DNA from 4 places in the Pseudalkalibacillus sp. JSM 102089 genome. Region 3 is predicted to be linked to each of the others. Evidence: riboswitches for the same ligand, from Rfam matches in the RefSeq annotation. Region 3 holds a riboswitch; each other region holds the start of a gene.

Region 1 (4,213 bases), on a different contig from region 3:
TTTCTTCAAGTAACGGCATCATTTGCATATCCGCTTCAGCCATTGCTACTCCAGACCAGTAATCAGGGTATCCAGGATCCGGAACAAGTGCCACATCACTTTTATTTAACAAACATTGACTCACTTCTACAAGGCCCGCTTTTCCACCAAATAGGACGGCCACCTCCTTCTCTGGATCAAGCTCAACACCAAACTCTCGCTTATAGAAATCAGCCGCGGCTTGTTTCAGAAAGGGCTGTCCCCTAAATGGCGGATACTTGTGGTATGCAGGGTTTTCAGCTGCCTGCTGCAAAGACTCGATAATATGAGCAGGCGTCGGCTGATCAGGGTTTCCTTGTCCAAGGTTAATAATGTCATATCCCGCCTCTACATAACGGTTCACTTTTCCAGCAAGCTTCGCAAAGAATTGTTCTGGTAAACGTTTAAGTGCATCTGAAGTTTGAAATTGTTTCAAATGGAATCACATCCTGTTAAAATTTTCGAGAAATTCTAATAAGTTATGTTATCTTGGATACACAACCATGTAAAGGTCAACTTCTAAACATGTAAGGAGGACAACTCAATGAAAAACCTTGCCCTGTTGCAATTTGATATTGCTTTCGGCAATCCAGAAAAGAATTTCTCTAAAGTTGAAGAGCTTGTTTCTAAGGCGGTGAGTGACAAACCAGATATCATCGTTTTACCAGAATTGTGGTCCACAGGTTATGATTTATCTCGCCTTGATGAAATTGGAGATACTGATGCAGAAAAGTCGATTGCTTTTCTATCTCGCCTCGCCAAAAAGAACGACGTAAATATTGTTGGGGGCTCCATCGCTAAGCATCATAACGGCGAAGTAACGAACACCATGCTTGTGTTCAATCGAGATGGGCAGCTCGTTCATGAGTATAGCAAAGCGCACCTGTTTCGTTTGATGAATGAAGAGAAGTTCCTCGTTTCTGGAAATGAAAAAAGTCATTTTACACTTGAAGAACTCCCATGCGCTGGGTTCATTTGTTATGATATTCGCTTTCCTGAGTGGCTTCGCCTTCATGCAGTTGAAGGTGCCCAAGTTTTGTTCGTACCAGCAGAATGGCCAAAGCAACGCACCGATCATTGGCGAGCATTACTTATCAGTCGCGCGATTGAAAATCAGTGCTACGTGATTGCCTGTAATCGTGTCGGGGCAGATCCTGATAATGCGTTTGGAGGACACTCATTGATCATTGATCCGTGGGGAACAATTATCGCAGAAGCAGGAGAAGAAGAAGTTATTTTAACAGGTTCTATTGACGAAGAGGAAATGTCATCGATCCGGAATCGCATTCCTATCTTTGAAGATCGACGTCCAGATATTTATAAATAATATTCAAAATATTATTGACAAACACGTTCCTTTCTCTGTAACATACATTTCAAGCGAAAAAATTGTAAAATAATTTCATAAACTTTCTCTTATCAAGAGCAGGCTGAGGGATTTGGCCCTATGACGCCCAGCAACCGACCTATTTTTAAGTCCAGATTAAGATGGCTTAAATGGCACGGTGCTACTTCCAACAGGATGATATTCATTCTGGAAGATAAGAGGTGTGAAGTATCTCTATCTTCAAGCCTCTTTCTTCGGAAAGAGGCTTTTTTTATGCCGAAATTCCGATGTTCATGCAATACATCAACCATAAATAGTTGAAAGGGGAATTTTACATGGGTATTCAGATCACTTCAGGGTACACACCGTTTACAACAGAAACCGTAGTGCAATTTTTAGAGTATCACAAGCTTTTGGATCGCACCGCTCCCGTTCATGTAAAGGAAATTGGCGATGGCAACTTAAATTATGTCTTTCATGTTCAACACAAGAAAACAGGACAATCCTGGATCGTCAAACAAGCCTTGCCTTATGCCAAAGTCGTTGGCGAATCCTGGCCGCTTACACTTGATCGATCCAGAATTGAAAGCGAGGCACTCAAGCAAGCTCACGCGCTCGTTCCTGACTTTTCTCCGATCGTTTATTTGCATGACTCGGAAAAAGCCGCAACGGTTATGGAAGATTTATCAACTTACACTATTTTAAGAAAAGGACTTATTGAAGGTCGTATATATCCTGAGCTTGCAAGAAACGTCGGTACCTATCTCGCTCATACACTCTTTTTCACTTCTGATTACGGTCTTGGTTCAGCAAATAAGAAAGAGCTTGCCAAACGGTTTAGTAATCCAGACTTATGTGGCATAACAGAAAGCCTCGTATTTTCAGATCCTTTCTACAATGCCGAAAGCAATGCCTTTACAGAAGAGCTTCGAGCAGATGTTGAATCGCTGTGGGAAGATGACGATTTCCTCACTGAAGTTGCCTCCCTCAAACACTCTTTTTTAACAAAAGGAGAAGCTTTGATACACGGGGACTTACATACAGGTAGCCTGTTTGTTACGGAAAGTTCAACTAAAATAATCGACCCAGAATTTGCTTTCTATGGCCCAGCTGGTTTTGATGTCGGTGCTTTTATCGCCAATATTGCGCTTAGTATCCTGTCGCAGGAGGCACATAGGTCAGAAGAAGAGAAAGAAGGATACCTCGCTTATTTATTTGGCGTCACTACTGAGGTTTGGAACGTATTCGAATCTACTTTCCGATCATTATGGGCCGACCATCTCTCAGAAGATAATCGTTATTCAAGAGGATACCTAGACGCTCTTCTACAATCTATTTTTGTCGATAGCATTGGATTTTCCGGCTGTAAGATCATCCGAAGAACGATTGGACTTGCTCATGTAGAAGAGATCGAGACGATCACTGATCCAAAAGTAAAACTCGCTGTGGAAAAAAAGGCGCTTACCCTTGGAAAAAAACTTATTTTAGACCGAAAAAGCATCACTTCGATTGAACAATACATTAAAGCCATCAAGGAGGTCATTTAAATGACTGTCATCTCATCACTCCAATGGAAAGGTGATCATCTCTTACTGCTCGATCAACGGCAGCTTCCACAACAAGAGATCTACCTTAAGCAAACGGCAATCGAGGATGTCTGGAATAGCATTTCTGCCCTTGTTGTCCGCGGAGCACCAGCCATTGGAATCGCCGCAGCGTATGGTCTTGTTCTTTGGAGTCAGCATGTCCAAACAAACGAAGCAACAGCGTTTAAGACAGCGCTAGTCAACCAAGGGAAATATCTTGCCTCCTCTCGTCCCACTGCAGTAAATCTCTCTTGGGCGATTGATCGCATCATCCGAGCTAGCTTTTCCTTACCGACAGTGAAAAAAATGAAAGAAGCGATTCTGCACGAAGCACTTACCATCCATAAAGAGGATGAGCTTGTCTGTCAGCGGATTGGAGAACATGGTCTGAAGCTATTAAATGATGGGGATACCATCCTCACACATTGCAATGCAGGTGGGATCGCAACAGCAAAATACGGGACGGCTCTTGCGCCTCTCCATCTGGCAAAGGAAAACGGTCTCTCCATCTCCGCAATTGCGACGGAAACCAGACCAGTTCTACAAGGTGCTCGATTAACCGCATGGGAGCTTGAGCGTGCTGGTATTGACGTTACGCTTATTACAGACAGTATGGTAGCTCACGTTTTAAAAACGAAGAAAATCGCTGCAGTTATAGTCGGTGCTGATCGGATTGCTGCAAATGGTGATACAGCTAACAAGATTGGTACGCTTGGCCTTGCCCATATCGCAAAAGCATATAACGTTCCTTTTTATGTTGCTGCACCCATCTCAACAATTGACTACTCGATCCCTAACGGAGAAGCGATTCCGATTGAGGAGCGAGATCCGAAAGAAATTACGCATTATAAAGGTGAACGTGTTGCAGCTGAGAACATTGATGTATTTAATCCTGCTTTTGATGTGACGCCAAATGAATTACTCAGCGGAATCATTACGGAGCACGGTATCGTTCGAACACCGTACGCTGAAAACCTTGCTCATCTTGCTTTGCCACACGCTAAAAACACGGAGGTACATTCATGAAACGCTTAGGACTTATTTTATCCATTCTTCTTCTCATCGTACTTGCTGCTTGTACTAATGAGCAAGATGCCGTAAGTACACCAGAAGCAAGCACAACGGAATCTAGTGAGACAACTTCAAACACAGGTGAAGAAGCGTCTAAAACTTCTTCAGACATTCCAAAAGAAGTTCAAAAACCTATCAAAATAGCAGCGATTATGCAAGCATCCCTCGGTACATTTTCTTCCCAGTACGTAAAAGGAGTTGAAGATCAGGT
Region 2 (4,213 bases), on a different contig from region 3:
TTCTTGACAATAACTTTTTGCAAGTTGTCTTGATCGAGGTAACCTCAGGTGAAAAGAGAATAGAATGGCTTACAGATGCACCATTTAATCATTCTAGCCCTAACTGGTCACCGGATGGACAATCCATTGTATATGTGAGAGATCGATGTGAAGAACAGGGGTCCTACATGCGAGCCGACATCTTTATTCAGGGTCTGAATGAAGGATCAGAGCCTGAGCAGTTAAATCGTGAAGGTGGGAGCTTTAGCACGCCGAACTGGTCACCAGATGGGAAGAAGCTCTCATTCATTGGGCATAACTTTGAGCATGAAGGAGCTACGTTAAATAAAATCTGGACTGTTGATATAGCGAAAAAAGAGTTTACTTGTTTAACAGAGGATGTGGATTTAGAGTGTTCGGATGTATTGATTTCAGATATGCACTGGGGCGGCGCTTCTCCTGGTGCGATGTGGAGCCAAAATGGAGATGGACTCTATTTTCTTGCTAGTAAAGAAGGAAACACTGGTGTTTATTTTGTCGGAGAAGATTGCACGGTTCGACAAATAACGGGTGGTGACAGGCACCATTACGCGTTTCACTACTTGCCAGGCGCGAATGAAGCGGCTGTTGCAATTAGCGATCCACTTAACATTGGCGATATTTATACGCTTTCGTTTCATGGCGATCGAGTAAATGAACAGTGTTTGTCTCAATCAAATGCTGACGTTCTCGAAAGCTTGGAGCTCTCGACACCAGAAATGTTTACATACGCTGGGAAAGACGGTTTGGAGATTCAGGCCTGGCTCATGAAACCAAATGATTATCAGGAAGGTGAGGGATATCCTCTTATTCTTGAAATTCACGGTGGACCGCATATGATGTATGGTAATTCATTTATGCACGAATTTCAGCTTCTTGCAGCAAAAGGATATGTTGTCCTTTATACGAATCCACGTGGTAGTCAGGGTTATGGACAAGAGTTTGTAAATGGCTGCCGAGGAGATTATGGTGGAGGTGATTATGAGGATTTGATGGCGGGTGTTGATGTCGCGTTGGACAAGTATTCCTTTATTGATGAAGCTCAACTTTTCGTGACGGGAGGCAGCTACGGTGGCTTTATGACGAACTGGATTGTTGGGAAAACCGATCGATTTAAAGCAGCGGTTACCCAGCGCTCCATTTCGAATTGGCAAAGTTTCTATGGTGTTAGTGACATCGGATACTTTTTCACAAAGTGGGAAGTTGGAAGTGATTTAGATGAAAACCCTGCTAAGCTATGGCATCATTCACCGCTTAAGTATGTGGACCAAATCGAAACCCCACTTTTAATTCTTCATAGCGAAAATGATTATAGGTGCCCTATTGAGCAAGGAGAGCAGTTATATGTGGCTTTAAAGCATCGTGGGAAGGAAACGATGTTTGTAAGATTCCCAGATTCTGATCATAATTTATCAAGAAGCGGTCATCCAGAACTACGAGTGGAACGACTTAAGCATCTAGGAAACTGGTTCGACAATTACCTAGAAGGAAGGCAATAAGAAATCTTTCGACAAATATCGGGCGGTGACAGGCACTTTTTGAGATCTTCCCTTGACGCCCTTCGAGAAAGATACTATACTATTGAAAATAGTTAAATAATATTGAAAACTCTTATCAAGAGTGGCAGAGGGACTGGCCCTGTGACGCCCAGCAACCATCTCAGTTCGTGAGAAAGGTGCTAATTCCAGCAAACGAGCAATCGTTTGAAAGATGAGAGAGAGTTCAGCACTGCTGATAATGATGAAATGATACTACTCTCTCTGTACTTTACAGAGGGAGTTTTTTTTATTGGGAGGGGATTTTAGCAGGTCGAAGTACTTTTTCGCTTTTATGTTTTAGTGCTGAAACGCTTTATATTACTATATGAATTTTAAAGGAGATTGAGAAATGAAGAAATCATTGTATCTATTTGGTGCACTTATTTTAGTCTTTTTGGCAGGTTGTTCAGGGAATGAGGCTTCTGGGGGTTCAGAAGATGACCCACTGAAGGTAGGGGTAACGGCTGGTCCGCATGAAGATGTGATGAATAAGGTGAAGGAACTCGCAGCGGAAGACGGGTTTGAGATTGAAGTGATTGCGTTTAATGATTATGTGATGCCAAATACAGCCCTTGATGAAGGAGAATTGGATGCGAACGTATTTCAGCACGAACCTTATTTGAATGATTATGTAAAAGAAAGAGGACTCGATCTTTCCAAGGTAGCAACTACGATTACTTTTCCAATGGGAATTTATTCTGACAAATATAAGAGTCTTGATGAATTGCAAGAAGGCGACAAAGTTGGCTTACCTAACCATTCAACAGGCGAACCGAGAGCGCTAATGTTGTTTGAGCAAGCTGGCATTATTGAGTTGAAAGATGGCGTTGGTGTTAAAGCAACGATCAAAGACATTGAGAAGAATCCTTACAATCTCGAGTTTGTTCCATTAGAAGCTTCACAAATTCCAAGACAGCTCGGTGAGCTTGCGATTGCAGCAATTAATACGAACTTTGCAATGGAAAGTGGACGCGTACCGAAAGAAGATTCGCTTGAAATGGAACCAGAAGATTCCCCGTGGGTGAACGTGATTGCAACACAAACAGAGAACAAAGATGATGAACGTATTCAAAAGCTAGTGAACTACTATCAATCAGATGAAGTGAAGCAATTTATCCAGGACGAATTTAACGGTTCTGTAGTTGCATCCTGGTAATTCGAAAGAGGAGTGAGCACGATGATTCGATTAGAAAATATAACGAAAACGTATAAAAGCGGTGAGAGGATTACGAAGGCGGTTGATGATGTTTCCATAGAAGTTGAGAAAGGAAGCATCTATGGCGTCATCGGTTATAGTGGTGCAGGAAAGAGCACGCTTGTCCGAATGGTGAATCTTCTGGAGCGACCGACAGATGGAAAGGTATTTATCAATGACATTGAGCTCACTTCTTTGTCTACTGGAAAGCTTCAAAAAACAAGACAGCGTATTGGGATGATTTTTCAGTCTTTTAATTTGTTGAAAACAGGCACTGTGTATCAAAACATTGCCATCCCGCTGAAGCTTACGGGTCTTCGTAAAAAAGAGATTGAAGCGCGAGTTGATAAATATTTAGGTATCGTTGGGTTATCGGATAAGCGGGATGCTTATCCTTCCCAGCTATCAGGCGGTCAGAAGCAGCGTGTGGCGATTGCCCGTGCGCTTGCTCATGAACCTGAAGTACTACTATGCGATGAGGCAACGAGTGCCCTTGACCCAGATACGACAGAATCAATCCTATCTTTATTGGAACAAATCAATCGTGATTTTGGAATCACGATTTTACTCATTACGCATGAAATGCACGTTGTCCAGAAAATATGTCATGAAGTGGCTGTGATGGAGAACGGGAAGGTGATTGAACAGGGGCGAGTGATCGATATCTTTAGTAAGCCTACTACAACGACGGCCAAACGATTTGTTCAGTCGTTATTCCAGGATGAGCTTCCAGAGTCGCTTGTGTCGCGATTGAAAGAGCGTGGTCAGATCGTGAATCTTTCATTTATTGGGGAGAAATCAGGTAGTCCCGCTCTTGCGCTTGTTAGTAAGAAGTTCGACGTGTATCCGTCCATTTTAGCAGGGAACATTACACAACTGAAGGATCAGCCTTTTGGTAGGCTAGTCGTTCATTTAGATGGGGAAGCGGAAGAGACGGCTCGGGCCGTTGCCTTTTTAGAGGAAAGTGGCGTCGTAGTAGAAGGCTATGTTCAGGAGGTGGAAGCTCATGTCAGCTAAGGTATCGGAGTTTATTGATCTTTGGGGTGCAGACATTTGGAACGCGATTATTGAAACATTTCAAATGGTTGGGATCTCACTACTGATTTCAGTGTTGATTGGCCTCCCGCTTGGTGTGCTACTTGTTTTAACTAGAGCTGAAAAAGCATTAGAAAATAAAGTTCTTTTCCGTATATTAAATGCGGCTATAAACGTGATCAGGTCGATTCCATTTATCATTTTACTGTTTTTCATTTTACCTTTTACAAAAATGATTGCAGGTACAACTATTGGAGTAAAAGGTGTGATTGTGCCGCTCGTTGTCTTTACGGCGCCTTATATCGCAAGGTTGATGGAGTCTGCTCTTCTTGAGGTCGATCGTGGAGTAGTAGAAGCCTATGAAGCAATGGGGGTAAAAACGAGACACATTATCTGGCATGTTCTTGTAAGGGAGTCTCGTTCATCG
Region 3 (4,213 bases):
AAAAAGTCAATTACACTGTTAACACAACAACTCGACTGCTTGATCAGTTAGAAAGCTTTGAGGCAGAATGGTTCATCTTATCACACGGGGAGGCAATATCTAAGGAGGATTTTAAGAACGAAGTGAACCTTTTACGTGCTGTTGCTTCTATTACTGAGGAGTGCGACGGTGATGTTACACGGATGCAAAAGTTGTATGAGCATAACGTTGGCAGAGACTCACACGAAGAGGAGCTTGAAGTGATTCAAGAATTTGCTAACGGGTATACGATGTAAAAAGCGCTAGTTGGAGTGACTTTCTTCAAAGAACGGAGTGAGATGTATGGCAATCATTCATGTAGAAAATGCTTATTACACACGTGAGAAACAGATGATTTTATCCGATATTTCTTTTTCGGTAGAGAAAGGACAGCATCAGGCCATTGTCGGATTAAATGGATCAGGTAAAACGACGCTACTTCAGTTAATTCACGGCTCGATCTGGCCCCTGCTTCGATATGATCCCATCGTTGAAGTATTAGGGCAGCGTCTTGGAAAAACTGATTTGAATGAACTTAGAAAATCTATTGGCTGGGTGAGCAACGCTTTCACTGAGCGTATTTCTCCCATGCAGGAAGTAACAGATGTTGTGATTAGCGGGAAGTTTGCCTCAGCTGGACTTTATGAGCAGGTGACAGAAGAGGATGAATCTCAAGCGATGAAGGTGATGCAAGAATGGGGGATTGCTCATTTACGCGGCAAACCTTTTCGAATTTGCTCTCAAGGAGAGAAGCAGAAAATCTTGATTGCAAGAGCGTTAATGGCTTCTCCAAAGCTTCTTATTCTAGATGAACCGTGCAACGGACTGGATCTGTATTCACGCGAACAGTTATTAGCTCAGGTTGAACGACTTGGAAAGAAGAAAGAGGGTCCAACCATATTGTATATCACTCATCATATTGAAGAGATTTGTCCCGTATTCACTCACGCTATGATTATGGAAAATGGTCGAATTGCAGTGAATGGCAAGAAGAAAGATGTGTTAACAGCTGAACATCTTAGTAAAAGTATGGGCGTCCCTTTAGAAGTGACGTGGAACAGAGAGCGGCCTTGGGTTCAGGTGATTTCAAATGAGATGAAGCCAGCTTATCCATCTACATAAGGACCGTGTATCTCAAGAAATGTCCAAATTCAATCATTGTCAAAAGGAGGAATGTATTGAAGGATTTTGATTCGCTAACGCATAAAGAAATCGCGATTCGATATACGGTATTGACGCTATTTTTATCGTCTACGATTTTTATAGTGGATTATGACCTTTCACTGTAGTCATATGTCATATGCATGCTGCTATCGATATTTGGTATTGCGGTGAACTTGTTGAAATGGAAACGTGGAAATAAAGTTAACGTCACATCTAAAGATCATGTCATTCGCTCCGGTGTTTTTTCTTTCATGGCTTTTCTCTTGTTGGTGCTGCCTTTTGACTACTCCGTTTGGTTGATGAATCTTATGATTCTATCTCTTGTCATGGCCAATACGATTGATTTCATGCGCATGCGGAATAGGATACTAGAGGGGCAACGTGAGGGATAAAAGACCTGAATCATTTGGATTATTTTTCATGAAGATTCCTGGTGTTATCGCCATTCAGTTAATTGAATGATGATAATTTTCTAATAATATATTGACTTTTATTCGAGCACGAGATAACATTTGAACCAATCATTGTCATTTACAATTTGATAGCAATATTTCTTATCAAGAGAGGTGGAGGGACTGGCCCTATGAAGCTTCGGCAACCGATGAGATGATTCTTCATCTCATACTGTGCCAAATCCAGCAGGTTTATCCTGAAAGATAAGAAGACTGGCTTCGTACTTACAAACCTTTCTTCTTATATTTTAGAAGAGAGGTTTTTTGTGTTGAATGGGTTAGGGGGAATGCAGACGAATTTATTTACGCTTAATTCCGAGTAAACTACTTTCATTACATTGAATTAAAAATGAGTATTGTGAGGTGGATTGTATTGCAGTTACAGGTTGTGAATAGCCCTTTTGACAAAGAACAAACGGAGCTTTTAAATCGTCTCTTACCAACATTAAATGAGACGCAGAAAATATGGCTGAGCGGATATCTTTCCGTACCAGGAAGCTCTGAAGCTGCGGCAGCTACTGAGACGGTTGCTCAAGGTGTTTCTGCTTCAGAAGCATTCTCGAAACAAGAAGCAAAAACACGTGAGCTTACGATTCTCTATGGCTCACATACTGGCAATTGTCAGTCACTAGCGGAATCTTTCTTTGAGCGATTGGAAAACGAGAAATACAGCGTTACCCTTTCATCGCTTGATGATTTTAAGCCAAAGTCACTTAAAAAAGTAGAAGATTTATTATTGATTACAAGCACCCACGGAGATGGCGATCCTCCTGATAATGCGTTAAGCTTCCATGACTTTGTTCAAAGTAAGAGAGCCCCTGAATTAGATGGTCTCAGATTCTCTGTCTTATCACTTGGTGATAGCTCCTATGAGTTTTTCTGCCAAACCGGGAAAGATTTTGACAAGCGCTTTGAAGAATTAGGTGCAACAAGGCTTTATCCTCGTGTAGATTGTGATCTTGATTTCGAAGAGCCGGCAGAAGAATGGTTCGAAGGCGTGACGGGAGTATTGAAAGAAGATCAGTCTACGAGAGAATCGACTTCTGAAACAAAACCTGATGAGTCGAGTCAGACGTATTCCAGAACTAATCCATTCAAAGCCGAAATTCTTGAGAATGTTAATTTAAATGGACGTGGATCGAATAAAGAAACGCGGCACATTGAGCTTGATCTTGAAGGATCGAACCTTGAATATGAGCCGGGTGATAGCCTTGGTATTTACCCGGAGAATGATACTGCTCTTGTCCGTCAGCTAATCGATGAAATGAACTGGAAGCGAGAAGAACAGGTTACGGTGAACAAACAGGGTGACGTTCAGCCACTTGAAGAAGCTTTAACGAAAACATATGAGATTACGAGTCTCACAAAGCCATTGCTCAAGAAGGTCGCAGAGCTGACATCAAGTTCTGAGCTTAAGCGCATGGTTGAAGCGGAAGGCGAAGAATTAAGAACATACCTTTACGGTAGAGATTTAATTGATTTGGTGAAGGACTACGGACCGTGGACCGTCTCGGTACAGGAGTTCGTAAACGTTCTGCGCAAAATTCCGGTTCGTCTTTATTCGATCGCAAGCAGTTCAAACGCAAATCCAGATGAAGTTCATCTCACAATTGGCGCACTAAGGTATGATGCACATGGTCGAACTCGTAAGGGCGTATGCTCTGGCCAATGCGCAGAGCGCTCACAAGCGGGGGATACACTCCCAGTATTTGTGCAGCGAAATCAAAACTTTAGACTTCCGGATCATCCTGACACCCCTATCATTATGATAGGCGCAGGCACTGGCATAGCGCCGTACCGGGCATTCTTACAAGAGCGAGAAGAAAGTGGCGCAAGTGGAGAAACGTGGCTATTCTTTGGTGAACAGCATTTTGTCACAGACTTTCTTTATCAAGTCGAATGGCAAAAATGGTTGAAAGATGGGGTGCTTTCGCGAATGGATGTCGCCTTTTCACGTGATACAGAGGAGAAAGTTTATGTTCAGCACCGCATGCTCGAGCGAAGTAAAGAACTATATGAGTGGCTTCAACAAGGTGCGCACGTCTATGTATGTGGAGATGAGAAGTATATGGCAAAAGACGTTCACGTGGCACTTGTTAATATTTTAGAGCAACAGGGGAATTTCAGTGAGTCAGAAGCAGAAGCTTATCTTGCAGATCTACGAAACGCGAAACGCTACCAGCGCGATGTGTACTAAGCGCATCAGGGAAGGAGATTGGTCATGTCGAATAAGACGGTAACAGAAGACGGCAAACCGAGTGAAATGGAGAAGATTAAAGACGAAAGTGATTACTTACGCGGCTCGCTTGTGAAAAGCTTTGCGGATCCCATCACCGCTTCCATCCCAGACGCAGATACTAAACTATTAAAATTTCATGGGAGCTATATGCAGGACGATCGCGATATTCGTCAAGAGCGAAAACAGCAGAAGCTTGAACCAGCTTATCAGTTTATGGTTCGAGTGCGACTACCTGGTGGAGTAGCTACGCCAGAACAATGGCTAGTAATGGATGATCTTGCGAATCAATACGGAAATGGAACGCTAAAGCTAACAACGCGCCAAACGTTCCAGATGCATG
Region 4 (4,213 bases), on a different contig from region 3:
TTCGTCACCTTTGTTTACTGTAATCACATTCACATATGGTGAGTCTGAATTTTCAAGTGCAATGGCATCCTCTTGAGGATTAAGTCCTGCATCAATCGCATAGTTTGTATTGATCATCACTGCATCACCTTCACCTTGCTGGTAAATCTGTGGAAGCAGTGAAGCCTCAACATCTGTTTTGAAATCAATATTCTTAGGGTTTTCAGCAATATCTTCAACTGTTGCATCTGAAGCCTTTACACCTTCTTTTAATGTGATAAGGCCCTGTGCTTCAAGTAATGACAGCATACGTCCATGGTCAGAAACAGAGTTACTCATTATGATTTGAGCACCATCAGGAAGCTCATCTAAGCTCTTGTAATCCTGAGAGTAAACACCGATTGGCTCGATATGAATGCCTCCAGCGTTCACGAAGTCATAATTATCGTTTTCTTCCATTTGCAAGTCCATATAAGGTATTGTTTGGAAGTAGTTTGCATCTAATTCACCATTTGCAAGCGTCTTATTAGGTAGAATGTAATCCTGGAATGTTTTAATTTCAAGCTCTATTCCTTTTTCCTCTAACATCGGCTTAGCTTCTTCAAGAATTTCAGCATGGGGAATGTTTGATGCACCTACTACGATTTTCTTCGAATCTCCACCGTCACCAGAACCTTCGCTGTTTCCGCCATTGTTGCCACATGCAGCAAGAACCGCAAGAGCAAGAACTGTTATTAGCGATAAAAACTTTTTCATCATAACCTCTCCTTTTCTCCTTATTATCTTTTATCTATTACTCGTGTTGCAACGTCTCCACAAACCTGAAGAATCGCAACAATTACTAATATCAATACTGTTGCAACAAGTGTCACGTCAGGATTGTTCCGTTGGAAACCTTCAAGATAAGCGAGGTTTCCGAGACCCCCTGCGCCTACGACACCAGCCATAGCGGTGTAGCTTACAAGAGCTATCGCCGTCACAGTAATCCCTGAAATAAGGGCTGGCATTGCTTCTGGTAGAAGCACTTTAAAAATAATCGAACCATTGGATGCTCCCATTGACTGAGAAGCTTCAATGACCCCTTTATCCACTTCACGTAAAGCAATTTCAACCATTCTCGCATAAAATGGCGCCGCTCCTGCAATAAGGGCTGGAAGGGCAGCATTAGCACCTAGCATTGTCCCTATAATGTAAACCGAAAGAGGGATAAGCAAGATAATCAAAATAATAAATGGTATGGAGCGAAATAAGTTCACGACTCCGGCAATAATACTATTCACAAATTTGTTTTCCCATATGTTCCCTCTACCTGTTAGAAACAACAATAATCCAAGGAGGATTCCGAGAATAAACGTTGCCAGCACCGAAATTGCCGTCATGTACGCTGTTTGTAGAGTGGCTTCCCACATAGATTCCCACCTGACGTTAGGAAATAACGATTCAGTCATTCGTAATCACCTCCGCTTTAACACCTTGGGCTTGCACATAATTCAAGGCCATTTCTACCACAGCTGGTTCCCCTTTAAGGAACACAGAAAGTTTTCCATAAGGACCATCCTGTGTATGAGAAATCTTCCCTTGAATAATGTTGACTTCTACATCAAATTTACGAATCAACTCTGTCACAAGTGGTGAACCTGTTTTTCCTTTCACAAAGGTAAACTGAACAAGTTCTCCATCCTGACTCGTTGCCAGATGTGCAATCGATTCCTTCATTTCTTCAGGCTCGCTTAGCTGATTAACAAAGTCTTTCGTAATCTCTTCCTGCGGATGGTGGAAAACTTCAAGGACAGAACCATTCTCCACTACTCGTCCATTCTCCATCACGGCTACACGATGGCAAATTTTTCGTATGACGTGCATTTCATGCGTGATAAGGACAATCGTAAGGCCAAGCTTGTGATTAATTTCAGTCAGAAGTTCCAGAATGCTATCCGTCGTTTTAGGATCTAAAGCAGAAGTAGCTTCATCACAAAGCAAAACCTTTGGATTATTAGCAAGTGCTCTCGCAATACCCACTCGCTGCTTTTGTCCACCACTTAGTTGTGAAGGATAAGCTCCTTCTCTACCTTCGAGTCCAACAAGTTTAATTAATTCATCAACACGCTTCATTCTCTTTTCTTTCGGAACACCTGATATTTCAAGAGGGAACGCGATGTTATCACGTACCGTTCTTGACCAGAGAATATTAAAATGCTGGAAAATCATTCCAATTTCCTGTCTTGCTGCACGAAGATCTTTTCCCTTAAGAGAAGATAGATTATTACCAGCCACTGTGACTGTCCCATCAGTAGGTCTCTCAAGAAGGTTAAGCATTCGAATTAGCGTACTTTTCCCAGCACCACTGTAGCCAATAACACCAAATATTTCGCCTTTTTTGACTTCAAGGTTAACATCCTTAACGGCTTCCACCTTCCCGGATTTCGAAAAGAAGGTCTTATTAATGCCTTTAAGCTCAATCACATGTCTCACATCCTTTATGCATTTGCATGATCAGCTACCTGAAACAGGACTTAAGTCCCATGCCTTTGTTCTTTATTTCTATGCACTTAGAAACCTAATTCGCTTATCACTTTGTATAGTAAAGTAAAAAAATGCCCTTCTGCTTTGAGCAGAAAGGCATTTGATAAATCGATGTCTTCCTCTCATTTCTCAAAGCAATCGCTTTGCAGGAATTGGCACCTTTTCAAACGAGTCGTTTGACGGTTGCCGGGCTTCATAGGGCCAGTCCCTCCACCTCTCTGAATAAGAGATATATAGTTGTTATTACTTTACTGTGGTTAAGTGCTAAATGAATTCTAGCATGGTACTTTATGAGTGTCAATTACTGAGCAAAAAGTCGGAATAATCTAAAATATATACGTTGAACCCCATTAGAAAACCATCAGCTTATTCGCCTGATGGTTTTCGCTCGTTGAGAAAGTTGTTTATAAAGGGATATTTTCGCAAGATCCGCATTCCCTCCACTAACAACAACACCAATTCTCTTACCTTCTAAACGATTAGACTTGCATAAGACAGCAGCTACCGATGCAGCACCTGCACCTTCTACAAGTGTTTTGTGTCTTTCAAGCATAAAGACAATCGCTGCAGCAATTTCTTCTTCTGACACGGTTAGCATATCATCAACAAGCTCTTCAATAATTGGAAAGGTTAATTTTCCAGCTTCTTTCACAGAAATACCGTCTGCAATCGATTTGACAGATTGAAGGACAAGAGGACCAGTACCTTTAAATCGATTCCATGTCGCAGATGCTTCAGAAGCCTGGACCCCGATGATTTTCACGTGAGGAAAGAACGACTTAATCGCCATCGCCATTCCAGCTAACAATCCTCCACCTCCAACAGGCACGAGAATCGCATCTAAGTCAGGACACTGTTGCATCATTTCGAGTGCAACCGTTCCCTGTCCTGCCATTACTTCAGGATCATCGAAAGCATGAACGAATGTGGCCCCTTTCTCAACACGCTCACGATCCGCTCCACTAAACGCTTCGTTATACGATTCTCCTTCAAGAACAACCTCTGCTCCATAAGATCGCGTCGCATCAATTTTGCTTGTCGGTGTATGGACGGGCATATAAATCTTAGCTTTAATTCCACGCTCTCTAGCAGAAAGCGCCACTCCCTGAGCATGGTTTCCAGCCGATGCAGCAACAATCCCTCGCGCTGCCTCAATATCCGTTAGCGACGCAACTTTGTTATAAGCACCTCGAAGTTTGAAGGAACCCGTTCGTTGAAGGTTTTCCATCTTCATGAAGACATCTCTATTTGTATAATCATTAAGCGTTGTCGACTGCTGAAGCGGGGTCCTGTGGACGGCTTCCAGCAAATTCTCCATTGCTTTTACGACATGAACGTTATATTTCTCCTGGTAATTCCCAACGTCATTCACTCTCCTACAAGTTGTTTTTCTTCATATAATTTAATTTTATCTTCGAGAGATAAAGTTCGAGATACTTCATCCCATCCATTTAACAGCATTTCTTTCCAATAAGGATCGATCTCGAACGACGCATTTAGTCCTTCTCCATCAATTACTTGCTGTTTACTTAGGTCTACGCTAAGTTCGTATCCATCCTTCGCTTTTTGAAAAAGCTCCGAGATCGTTTCTTGATCAAGAGCGATAGGAAGTATACCGTTTTTTACACAGTTGTTATAAAAGATATCAGCAAAGCTTGTCGCAATGACAATTCGAAACCCATAATCCAGAAGGGCCCATGGAGCATGTTCT

What was found. A riboswitch is a leader RNA that binds a small molecule or an ion and turns the genes downstream of it on or off. The one in region 3 is predicted to bind S-adenosylmethionine.
Region 1: it holds a riboswitch for S-adenosylmethionine, as region 3 does, so the genes downstream of both, mtnK (S-methyl-5-thioribose kinase) here and ABVF21_RS14235 (assimilatory sulfite reductase (NADPH) flavoprotein subunit) in region 3, are expected to answer to the same signal.
Region 2: it holds a riboswitch for S-adenosylmethionine, as region 3 does, so the genes downstream of both, ABVF21_RS05475 (MetQ/NlpA family ABC transporter substrate-binding protein) here and ABVF21_RS14235 (assimilatory sulfite reductase (NADPH) flavoprotein subunit) in region 3, are expected to answer to the same signal.
Region 4: it holds a riboswitch for S-adenosylmethionine, as region 3 does, so the genes downstream of both, ABVF21_RS17435 (methionine ABC transporter ATP-binding protein) here and ABVF21_RS14235 (assimilatory sulfite reductase (NADPH) flavoprotein subunit) in region 3, are expected to answer to the same signal.

The regions. Positions count from the first base shown of each region.
Region 1 covers NZ_JBEWYW010000012.1:73,555-77,767, reverse strand. Annotated here, with positions in the region: gene ABVF21_RS19445 (pyridoxal phosphate-dependent aminotransferase) at 1-454, opposite strand, end outside; gene ABVF21_RS19440 (carbon-nitrogen family hydrolase) at 563-1,345, shown strand; SAM riboswitch class I at 1,432-1,566, shown strand; gene mtnK (S-methyl-5-thioribose kinase) at 1,681-2,892, shown strand; gene mtnA (S-methyl-5-thioribose-1-phosphate isomerase) at 2,893-3,957, shown strand; gene ABVF21_RS19425 (sugar ABC transporter substrate-binding protein) at 3,954-4,213, shown strand, end outside.
Region 2 covers NZ_JBEWYW010000002.1:152,565-156,777, reverse strand. Annotated here, with positions in the region: gene ABVF21_RS05480 (S9 family peptidase) at 1-1,517, shown strand, start outside; SAM riboswitch class I at 1,627-1,735, shown strand; gene ABVF21_RS05475 (MetQ/NlpA family ABC transporter substrate-binding protein) at 1,906-2,712, shown strand; gene ABVF21_RS05470 (methionine ABC transporter ATP-binding protein) at 2,734-3,768, shown strand; gene ABVF21_RS05465 (methionine ABC transporter permease) at 3,758-4,213, shown strand, end outside.
Region 3 covers NZ_JBEWYW010000006.1:79,455-83,667, reverse strand. Annotated here, with positions in the region: gene ABVF21_RS14250 (MBL fold metallo-hydrolase) at 1-275, shown strand, start outside; gene ABVF21_RS14245 (ABC transporter ATP-binding protein) at 322-1,140, shown strand; gene ABVF21_RS14240 (hypothetical protein) at 1,359-1,574, shown strand; SAM riboswitch class I at 1,734-1,845, shown strand; gene ABVF21_RS14235 (assimilatory sulfite reductase (NADPH) flavoprotein subunit) at 2,008-3,831, shown strand; gene cysI (assimilatory sulfite reductase (NADPH) hemoprotein subunit) at 3,856-4,213, shown strand, end outside.
Region 4 covers NZ_JBEWYW010000009.1:70,550-74,762, reverse strand. Annotated here, with positions in the region: gene ABVF21_RS17445 (MetQ/NlpA family ABC transporter substrate-binding protein) at 1-735, opposite strand, end outside; gene ABVF21_RS17440 (methionine ABC transporter permease) at 759-1,427, opposite strand; gene ABVF21_RS17435 (methionine ABC transporter ATP-binding protein) at 1,420-2,442, opposite strand; SAM riboswitch class I at 2,622-2,731, opposite strand; gene ilvA (threonine ammonia-lyase) at 2,864-3,874, opposite strand; gene leuD (3-isopropylmalate dehydratase small subunit) at 3,871-4,213, opposite strand, start outside.